DNA from 4 places in the Peribacillus sp. FSL E2-0159 genome. Region 1 is predicted to be linked to each of the others. Evidence: riboswitches for the same ligand, from Rfam matches in the RefSeq annotation. Region 1 holds a riboswitch; each other region holds the start of a gene.
What was found. A riboswitch is a leader RNA that binds a small molecule or an ion and turns the genes downstream of it on or off. The one in region 1 is predicted to bind cobalamin.

Region 1 (2,204 bases):
TCTGGGTTTTCCCTTACCTTGGATCTAATGGACCGGTAACCCAAGATTAAAAATGGAAGGGTAACGGCCCACCAGAATATAGCCCATTCAATGGGTAAAAAGCCCTCCATGATATGCATGGCCATTGCCCTTTTTGGGACAAAAAGCAGTAAAATGACAAAATAAATAATTTTCCAATTGGTTCTTTTCATTCTTTCTCCTTTCAACACTTTTAATTTTTCTGATCAATCTTGACAAGAAAGGCGCGCCCAACATAAAAAGCACTTCTCTCAAAGGAAAGAAGTGCGTAATGAACAGGAATTTTGCAGCATAAACCAACCATGGGCCTTTCTGCCTGATCCGCACACCCATCCTCGTAGGTTGAAACAGTTTCACGCTTCATGGCAGGTCTCCTGGCTTTGGTTCATCATCCCATTACATCCTTCCCATCTCATTTGACAGTGGATTAAAGTTAAAGTAATAGGACTTCCCTTTACAGTGGCGGGACCGCTCCGGATTTTCACCGGCTTCCCTTTTAAGCTGAATTCCGAAAAATTCAACACCATAAAACTTATGTAATTATTTAGAAAATTCTCGTATAGTGTACCATAAAGAAATAATTCCAGCTACACTATCTTTTTTTTTTGACTAAGTTTGTTGCAAGGAAAGGCTTGTGGGAAGGATATACACTATTAAACTTTTCTAAACAGTCGGAATAAACTATTGAATTTTGATAAAGTTGTTATATGATAGATAAAGTTAGTTAGAAATGTATATTAAAACCAAATATTAAATTTTAAAAGTGCTCTTGTGTGAATAACCAAGGGATAATAGGGAAATCGGTGAAAATCCGATGCAGCCCCCGCTACTGTAAACGCTGATGAAATTGTCGATAGCCACTGGCATTGTTGCCGGGAAGGGACAAAGTAAAATGAAGCGTAAGCCAGGAAACCTGCTTTTAAAATTGCATGATACTTTTCGGAGGGAAAGGTAGAAGGACTATGACGATTTTGGGAGATTGGGCATTCTTGCCTGGGGCTCCTCATTCATATAGTTTTTTTAAACCTTGACTCTTATGTTAAGGTTTTTTATTTTGCCTTTTCCCTGAACGCAGGAGGAAGAAGATGACTACTTGGAACTTAATGGGTACAAATACACATCTGTTGATTTGTAATGGAAGCAGCTGCATGAAGAAGGGCGGGGAAGAAGTAACCCAAGCGATTCGCGATGAAATTACTTCCAAAGGACTGGATTTGAAAATCCATACAACCAGGACACGGTGTAACGGAAGATGTAAGGATGCCTGCGTTGTGATTGCCTATCCTCAAGGAAACTGGTATCGAGTGGAAACGCCTGATTTCGGTCGCCAAATTGTCAGCCATATTGATGATGGGGAGTTTGTTCCACAAATGATCTACCAATTCAATGATGGGGAAATGACACCGAATCCAGATTTTCCTGCTCATACGGGTATTTCAAAGAACAAATCGTAAAAAGGAGATGTCTTAATGAGTACAAACGGTAAATTATTCGTCGTGGGCTTTGGGCCAGGGAATTTTGAACACATTACCAAACGTGCTGTCGAAGCCCTTCAAGAAAGTGACTACATCATTGGTTATAAAACCTATGTTGAACTCATTCAGGGACTGCTCACAGATCAAACGATTATTAGTACGGGGATGACTGAAGAGGTATCACGTGCACAGGAAGCAGTGAAACAAGCGGAGCTAGGTAAGAAAGTTGCGGTAATTTCCAGCGGGGATGCCGGAGTTTACGGAATGGCTGGGTTGGTTTATGAAGTATTGATTGAAAAAGGCTGGAAAGAAGAAACTGGAGTGGGCATTGAAGTCATTCCTGGCATTTCGGCAATTAACTCTTGTGCATCTTTACTTGGGGCACCAGTCATGCACGATTCGTGTACGATCAGTCTCAGTGATCATTTAACTCCTTGGGAACTGATCGCTAAAAGGGTTGAAGCAGCTGCAATGGCAGACTTTGTCATTGCCCTGTATAATCCGCGCAGCGGCAGGCGGACCAGGCAAATTGTTGAAACACAGAACATTCTCCTTCGCTACCGTTCTCCTGATACACCTGTCGGGTTGGTGAAAAGTGCTTATCGCGATAGGCAGGATATTGTCATAACCAATTTGAAAGATATGTTGAATCACGATATTGGAATGTTGACCACCGTCATTATTGGTAATTCATCCACCTTTTTCTATGAT
Region 2 (2,204 bases), 2.7 Mb from region 1:
TCTTAACAGCATTTACGTCTTGCCATCCTTTTCGGGCCGTCACTTCACTTTCTGAATCTTTCGTATAATAACCATACGTTGTAATGATGACATCCGGATTTGCAGCAATCATCGACTCTTCATCAATTTTTGCCCAACCGTCCAATTCAGCAGCAGCATTATCCGCTGAAATAATATTAAGCATTTCATTCATGAAAGTATTTTTTCCAGGTGTGTATATTTCTGGTGAAGGCGAAACTTCCACTAAAACGGTCTTCCTATCCTCTTCCTTTACGGATTTGGTCTTTTCCTGGATATCCTTGAGCTTCGTTTTCATATCCGCAACGATTTCTTTTGCCTTATCATGTTCTCCCGTTGCCTGTCCAATCATTTCAATAGACTCATAGACTTGGTCAAAGCTTTGTGCATCATTGACTACGAGGACATCTATTCCAGCATCCTTAAGCTGCTGTAAACCCTCATTTGAATTATGGGCACTTGATGCATGCGCAAGAACAAGGTCAGGTTTCATGGAGACAATCAGCTCCGTGTTCATTTCCATTCCGCCAACTTTTTCAATTTCTTTCGTTTCTTCCGGGTAATTATCATTGTCGGACACACCAACGACCTTTTTGCCCAAACCAAGTGCAAAGACCACTTCCGTATTACTTGGTATCAACGAAACGATTTTCTTCGGTTTTTGTTCTATCGTTACTTTTTCCCCTGTCGCATCTTTAATCGTAATCGGGAAAGCTTCGTGTTGAGCATGATTCGTTTGCTGTTTTTCTTTTCCTTCATCAGTAGCGTCACTGCAGCCGACCATCATGCCTGCAGTAATCAACATCAACAGTATCAGACCAAAAATTTTCTTCATTTTCATTCCCCACAATCTTTTCATTTAATTTCTTCCCACCTAATAAAGAAAACGCAATCCTGGAAGATGCCTCCAAAACAAAAAGCACCTCCCGTTAAACGGAAGATGCTTGCATGGCAACAATATCATTACGGACTCTTGGGTCTGCCACACACCTTCCCATCCGCGTAGGTTACAGGTGTACGAATTCTGGCAGGTCTCCTGGCTCATGGTCATCGTCAACGGCACCTTCCCATATCTCATACAGTGGTACACAGCCGTCAGCTCCCATATACAGTGGCGGGACCGCGCTGGCATTTCACCAACTTCCCTTTTAAGTCATTAAGACACCAAATCGTTCATATGTATATAATTTTCACTGCCCTCATTATACACCATGTAAGAATCGATTATTATATGATTTTTCTGAACAAGTACGAAATGAGCCGTCCACCTTCAATGATTTGAAGCATTTTCAATCAGTGCAGCAAACCCCTCGACTGATAACCCAGGTGAGATCCGAACTCGATGCAGGGCATGCACCCCTTGGTCCCTTAAAGCCCCCCCAGGTTCGGTAGTGACTGCCATCTTGTATCCAGCTTCTTCTGACAGCCAGAGACTCTCTTCGTTATAACGGCCAACCGGATAAGAAAGCACTGTCGTGTCCTGATCGAGGATACGGTCGAATAGCTCCTTCGATTGAACCATTTCCGCTTCTTGCTGATTTGCCGTCATGCGGTTCAGCTCCAAATGGTTGAAAGTATGACTTTCGATTGAAATCCCATTCCTGCTCATCTCCACCATTTGATTTTCAGTCAGGTGATGACCTTTATCAATGGACTTCCCGATCATGAAGACAGTTGCTTTCATATCATTTTCTTTTAATATCGGGAAAGCCTCCGTGTAGTTATCTGTATAACCATCATCAAAAGTAAGCCAGACGCACTTCTCACTTGGCATCCGATTCTCGGTTAAAACGAGGAATGCTTCTTCAGGGGATAATGTATAGTAACCATTCTCCCGAAGCCAAACCATCTGTGATCGGAATTCCTCCCTTGGAACCCGGAGGCCATTACCTTGAGAAATGCTGCGGGAGCTGGACCGGGGACTCGGCCGTTATCCAGTCTCCCGTATCGATTTGGCCCCCCGAATCCTGCCCGGTCCCATTCTCAGCCGCTTCGGCCACTTCAATGTCATCTTCCGCAATCGGTGCAGCCGTCTTTGTGCCTATCCCCTCTAAAATCCCTTGTGAGCATCCAGTTAAAATCAAAATCCCCAGCAATGCCGCCATCCTTAAAACTCTATATTTTTTCACTATCATTCTCCTGATTTTTTTATAGTATAATAGTACCAGGAAATCAGTAAACAATAA
Region 3 (2,204 bases), 140 kb from region 1:
TCCATACTCTCCAATGTAGAATCCCTCAAGTACTTTCTTTTTTTGTTATGAATCTATTATTACATAAATTAGGTTGCTTTCAAATAAAAAAGTGAGTATTCACTTATAAAAACAGCTTATTCGGGAGGGAGCAATACAAATCTGAAAATGAAAAATCTACACACTATCATTCATATATGTCGTTACAAATAACTGTTTGTATAAGATTATTGCCTCCGTACAAAACGAACCGTTAAAAAACATCAGGATCTTAATTTGATATGGCATAAATTTGTGATAAGGAATATAATTTGTATTAGGTAAACTTTTTGATTTTATTTTCATATAGTTAATATCCATTTTTAGAGAGTTGTAATCGTAAAACCGTATAATATAGGAGAGTTTTTAATATTTGTTAAATTCTTAAGAATAGATAGTTGTTCTCCTTTTTACAAACTGTTTTTAGTTTATTTCTAGGATGGAAATGATTAGTTGCTGAGTTTATCAAAAATTAATTAGAGATGAAACTATTAAAGTGTTAAGGAAGCATCAAAAGGTTTTGACTTAATAATTTTAAGATGGACAAGCACTATATTTTACTATGAAGATGAGGGAAAATTTCATATTTTATTGGAATGGGTATATTCGTTTAATAGCGAATATTTAAAAGGGAAGCCGGTGCAAAATCCGGCACGGTCCCGCCGCTGTATTGGTGAGTCCTATGCAAGAAAGTCACTGGATAATATCCGGGAAGACGCATGGAGATGATGAACCTAAGTCAGAAAACCTGCCCGTTCTAAAAATGCTGTTAAACCTACGGGAGATAGGGAGGTGTTAGAGTGCTAGAAGACGAATTTGTTCTTAAACTATAAGCATTTCTGACCGTTAAATCTGGTTGGAAATGCTTTTTTATATTTCGTAATTTTTCAAATAGATAAAATTCCATAATTGAAGGTGAGAAAACATGTTTTTAAAACGGTCTAAATTATTTCATTCTTTTGTTGGACTACTAGTAATTTTCACAATTTTTGTTACTGGTTGCAGCAACACAACAATAGATCAAGAAAATACATCAGATAAAGATAAACAAAAAGTTGTTACTTTTTCATGGCCTGGGGATATAGGTGACTTAAATCCACACACATATTTTCCGAATGAGTTTTTTTCCCAGGCTATGGTATATGAATCCCTTGTTTATTACGGTGAAGGCGGAGAAATTCAGCCTTGGCTTGCAGAGAGCTGGGATATATCGAAAGATGGAAAAGAATATGTATTCCATCTGAGGAAAGATGTTAAATTTTCAGATGGTTCCCTCTTTAATGCTGCAATCGTTAAGAAAAACTTTGATACCATTTTAGATAATCGCAAACAACATGAATGGGTGGAATTAATTAACCAAATCAAAGGTACTGAAATAATAGATGAATATACATTTAAACTTATTTTGAACAACGCGTATTATCCAACTCTTCAAGAACTAACTTACATCAGACCGTTGAGATTTGTAGGAGAAGCTGCTTTTCCTGACAGTCAAAACACATTTAAGGACGGACTCAAGTCTCCGATTGGCACAGGACCGTGGGTATTGAGCGAATATAAGAAAAATGAGTTTGCAGTTTTTAAAAGGAATGAACAGTATTGGGGTACTAAACCTAAAGTAGATAAGGTGGTTGTTAAAGTCATTACTGACGGTGAGTCAAGAGTATTAGCTTTTGAGAAAAAAGAACTCGACTTTATTTTTGGAAACGGGGTCATAAGCCAAGATTCATTCCAATTTTTGAAGAATTCAGGGCAATATGAAACCAAATTGTCAGAACCTACAGCTACTAGAACGCTGCTTCTTAACTCAAATAGAGAAGCGACTAAAGATCTTAAAGTTCGGTTAGCGCTCCAACATGCTTTTAATAAACAGGCTGTTATTGATAAGATCTTTTATGGTATGGAAAAAAAGGCTGATACTTTGTTTCCACCTATTTTGCCATACACGAAAATTAAAATTGAGCCTTATGAATATGATGCAGAAAAAGCAAAACAGTTATTGGATGATGCTGGATGGAAACAAGTGAAGGGGAAACCATTTAGAGAAAAAGACGGAAAAGAATTGCAATTGGAATTACTGTTTAATAGTACAGACAACATCCAAAAGTCAATCGCAGAATTTACCCAAGGTGATTTTAGAAAGCTAGGAATAGATGTTAAATTGACTAGTCAAGAAACTAATACTT
Region 4 (2,204 bases), 2.1 Mb from region 1:
ACACCCATCACTTTAGCAATCTGCCCGATATCACCGTATACATCATCGAAATTTGCCGCAGATTTAATGATGAACACAGGGATGCCGGCATCTTCGAGTGGTTTCAGTGTCGCTTCATCACCAATGGTATAAGCTATGATGGCATCAGGTTTCAAGGCAATGATTTTTTCTGCATTGATATTAACAGAGTCAGAAACATGTTCGATATTCTTTGCTTCCTCTGGATAATTATCGAAGTCTGTCACACCAACGACTTTATCACCCTGTTCAAGGGCAAATAAAATTTCCGTATTGCTTGGCTGAAGTGAAACGACTTTTTCCGGGATTTTCTCGAATTTTATTTTCTTACCAGTATCATCCGTAACGGTATAGTCCTTGATTTCTTCGGCCTTCTTAGTATCTTTATTATCCGGTGCGGCTTGATCATCGTTTACTCCGCATCCGGAAAGGAAAAGGGTAAGCATCAGCATGGAAATCCAACTGAATCGTAGGGTTCTCTTCATTATTTATTCCTCCGTTTTCGTTTTCGTGGGTTTGGTTGGGTATGATTTACTTATAAATGGAATCTCCTCGATCCCCTGTTGCTTATTGACGTAGACTGCCATCGCGAATAATACATTTGCAAGCAAGTGAGCGTAATCAAATAGAATTCCTGGAATTTCCCTCTCCAGACTTACCTTGTGTAAAGCACGCACGGACTTTTTGGCTTCACTTCGGCAAGTATGCAAAGTACATGCTGCGGTTGAGCCTTGTGGAAGGACGAACGTTTCGATTCGATCTTTCACTTCAGCGACATACCGGTCGTAGATTGCACTTAAACGGTCGAGATCATCGCCGGTAATGGCTAATTTCCCACGAACTGAACCATTTAAATGGTAAGCCATGGGCAACAGTTCCATTAAGTCACGGTATACTTCGGGGACATCCTCAGTAAGCGAGGCGGCCAAGCCGATTTGTGTCGTCAATGAGTTTGTACGGATTTCAAAATCGACGGTTGATACGGTCGCATGTATGGGTAGCATAAAAAACGAAAGTCTTTCTTTGCCATAACTCTTCCTCCTTTTTCGTATTGGGTGAATGACCTCCGTATTGCTTTTTCCAGCAAAACAAATAGCCGACCAAGAGGTTTGGTCGGCTTCGGGCATCTATGTATCTGTAGTAGAAAAAAGATGGGAGAGCCGTACAATCTCCTATCTTCCGAAGAGCATAATACGATGAATGAAGGCAGGTCTCCTGGCTTGTGCGTCATTTTACTCTAAGAACCTTCCCATTTGGGTTAAATGGACGGTAATCGGCATACGATTACCGTCTTCAAATAGTGGTATGCATCTTATTTCATTAGCACTTACAGTTGCGGAAACAGCTTCGGTTTTAAACCGAATTCCCTATTAAGCTGACAAGGCAGCACCTTTTTCTGCAAGGTTCATATTCACTTAGCAACAGTTTACCATACCTTTTTCATTAAGCCGCATTAATATTTTTAGACAAATTCGTTTATGGTTTACCGAATATCTAGTAAACTTACAATGTAAGGTTTAATTGGATCTTAATGTAAAATACGTGATATTGAAAACGTATGAAATAATAGTGATAATGTGAATCTGTGAATCTCGGGAGGTAGAGAATGATTTATAAGCAGGTCAATCAAAAACTGGAAATGGTTCTAGGGAATATCGAAAAGGTGATTATCGGAAAACGGGATATAGCAGAACTAAGCATCGTGGCACTCCTTTCCGGTGGACATGTCTTATTGGAGGATGTTCCGGGTGTGGGAAAGACAGTCATGGTAAGGGCACTGGCAAAATCAATAGGTGCAAGCTTTAAGCGAATTCAATTCACACCTGATTTACTTCCTTCTGATGTTACTGGTGTTTCAATCTTCAATGCTAAGGAACAAGAATTCATTTTTAGGCCAGGTCCGATAATGGGACATATTATTTTAGCTGATGAAATTAACCGGACCTCGCCGAAAACTCAGTCTGCATTGCTTGAAGCCATGGAAGAGGCAAGTGTGACGATTGATGGTGTAACAAGGGGATTGGAGAAGCCCTTCTTCGTAATGGCGACACAAAATCCGATCGAGTACGAGGGAACATATCCGCTTCCGGAGGCTCAATTGGATAGATTCCTATTAAAAATGAGAATGGGCTATCCAGGTGTGGAAGAAGAGATAGAGGTTCTTCATAGGGTTCAATACACAGCAC

Region 2: linked by a shared signal. The riboswitch ahead of NYE63_RS27920 (ABC transporter substrate-binding protein) and the one ahead of NYE63_RS12540 ((2Fe-2S) ferredoxin domain-containing protein) in region 1 are both predicted to bind cobalamin.
Region 3: linked by a shared signal. The riboswitch ahead of nikA (nickel ABC transporter substrate-binding protein) and the one ahead of NYE63_RS12540 ((2Fe-2S) ferredoxin domain-containing protein) in region 1 are both predicted to bind cobalamin.
Region 4: linked by a shared signal. The riboswitch ahead of NYE63_RS02220 (hypothetical protein) and the one ahead of NYE63_RS12540 ((2Fe-2S) ferredoxin domain-containing protein) in region 1 are both predicted to bind cobalamin.

Annotation. Positions count from the first base shown of each region.
Region 1 is NZ_CP152053.1:2,553,925-2,556,128, forward strand. Features, by position in the region: gene NYE63_RS12530 (energy-coupling factor ABC transporter permease) at 1-191, opposite strand, end outside; gene NYE63_RS12535 (hypothetical protein) at 212-382, opposite strand; cobalamin riboswitch at 365-561, opposite strand; cobalamin riboswitch at 763-954, shown strand; gene NYE63_RS12540 ((2Fe-2S) ferredoxin domain-containing protein) at 1,104-1,472, shown strand; gene cobJ (precorrin-3B C(17)-methyltransferase) at 1,488-2,204, shown strand, end outside.
Region 2 is NZ_CP152053.1:5,703,622-5,705,825, forward strand. Features, by position in the region: gene NYE63_RS27920 (ABC transporter substrate-binding protein) at 1-853, opposite strand, end outside; cobalamin riboswitch at 1,027-1,202, opposite strand; partial or broken gene NYE63_RS27925 (polysaccharide deacetylase family protein) at 1,289-1,973, opposite strand.
Region 3 is NZ_CP152053.1:2,412,584-2,414,787, forward strand. Features, by position in the region: gene NYE63_RS11935 (aspartyl-phosphate phosphatase Spo0E family protein) at 1-5, opposite strand, end outside; cobalamin riboswitch at 600-789, shown strand; gene nikA (nickel ABC transporter substrate-binding protein) at 944-2,204, shown strand, end outside.
Region 4 is NZ_CP152053.1:430,603-432,806, forward strand. Features, by position in the region: gene NYE63_RS02215 (ABC transporter substrate-binding protein) at 1-503, opposite strand, end outside; partial or broken gene NYE63_RS02220 (hypothetical protein) at 507-1,048, opposite strand; cobalamin riboswitch at 1,206-1,427, opposite strand; gene NYE63_RS02225 (MoxR family ATPase) at 1,625-2,204, shown strand, end outside.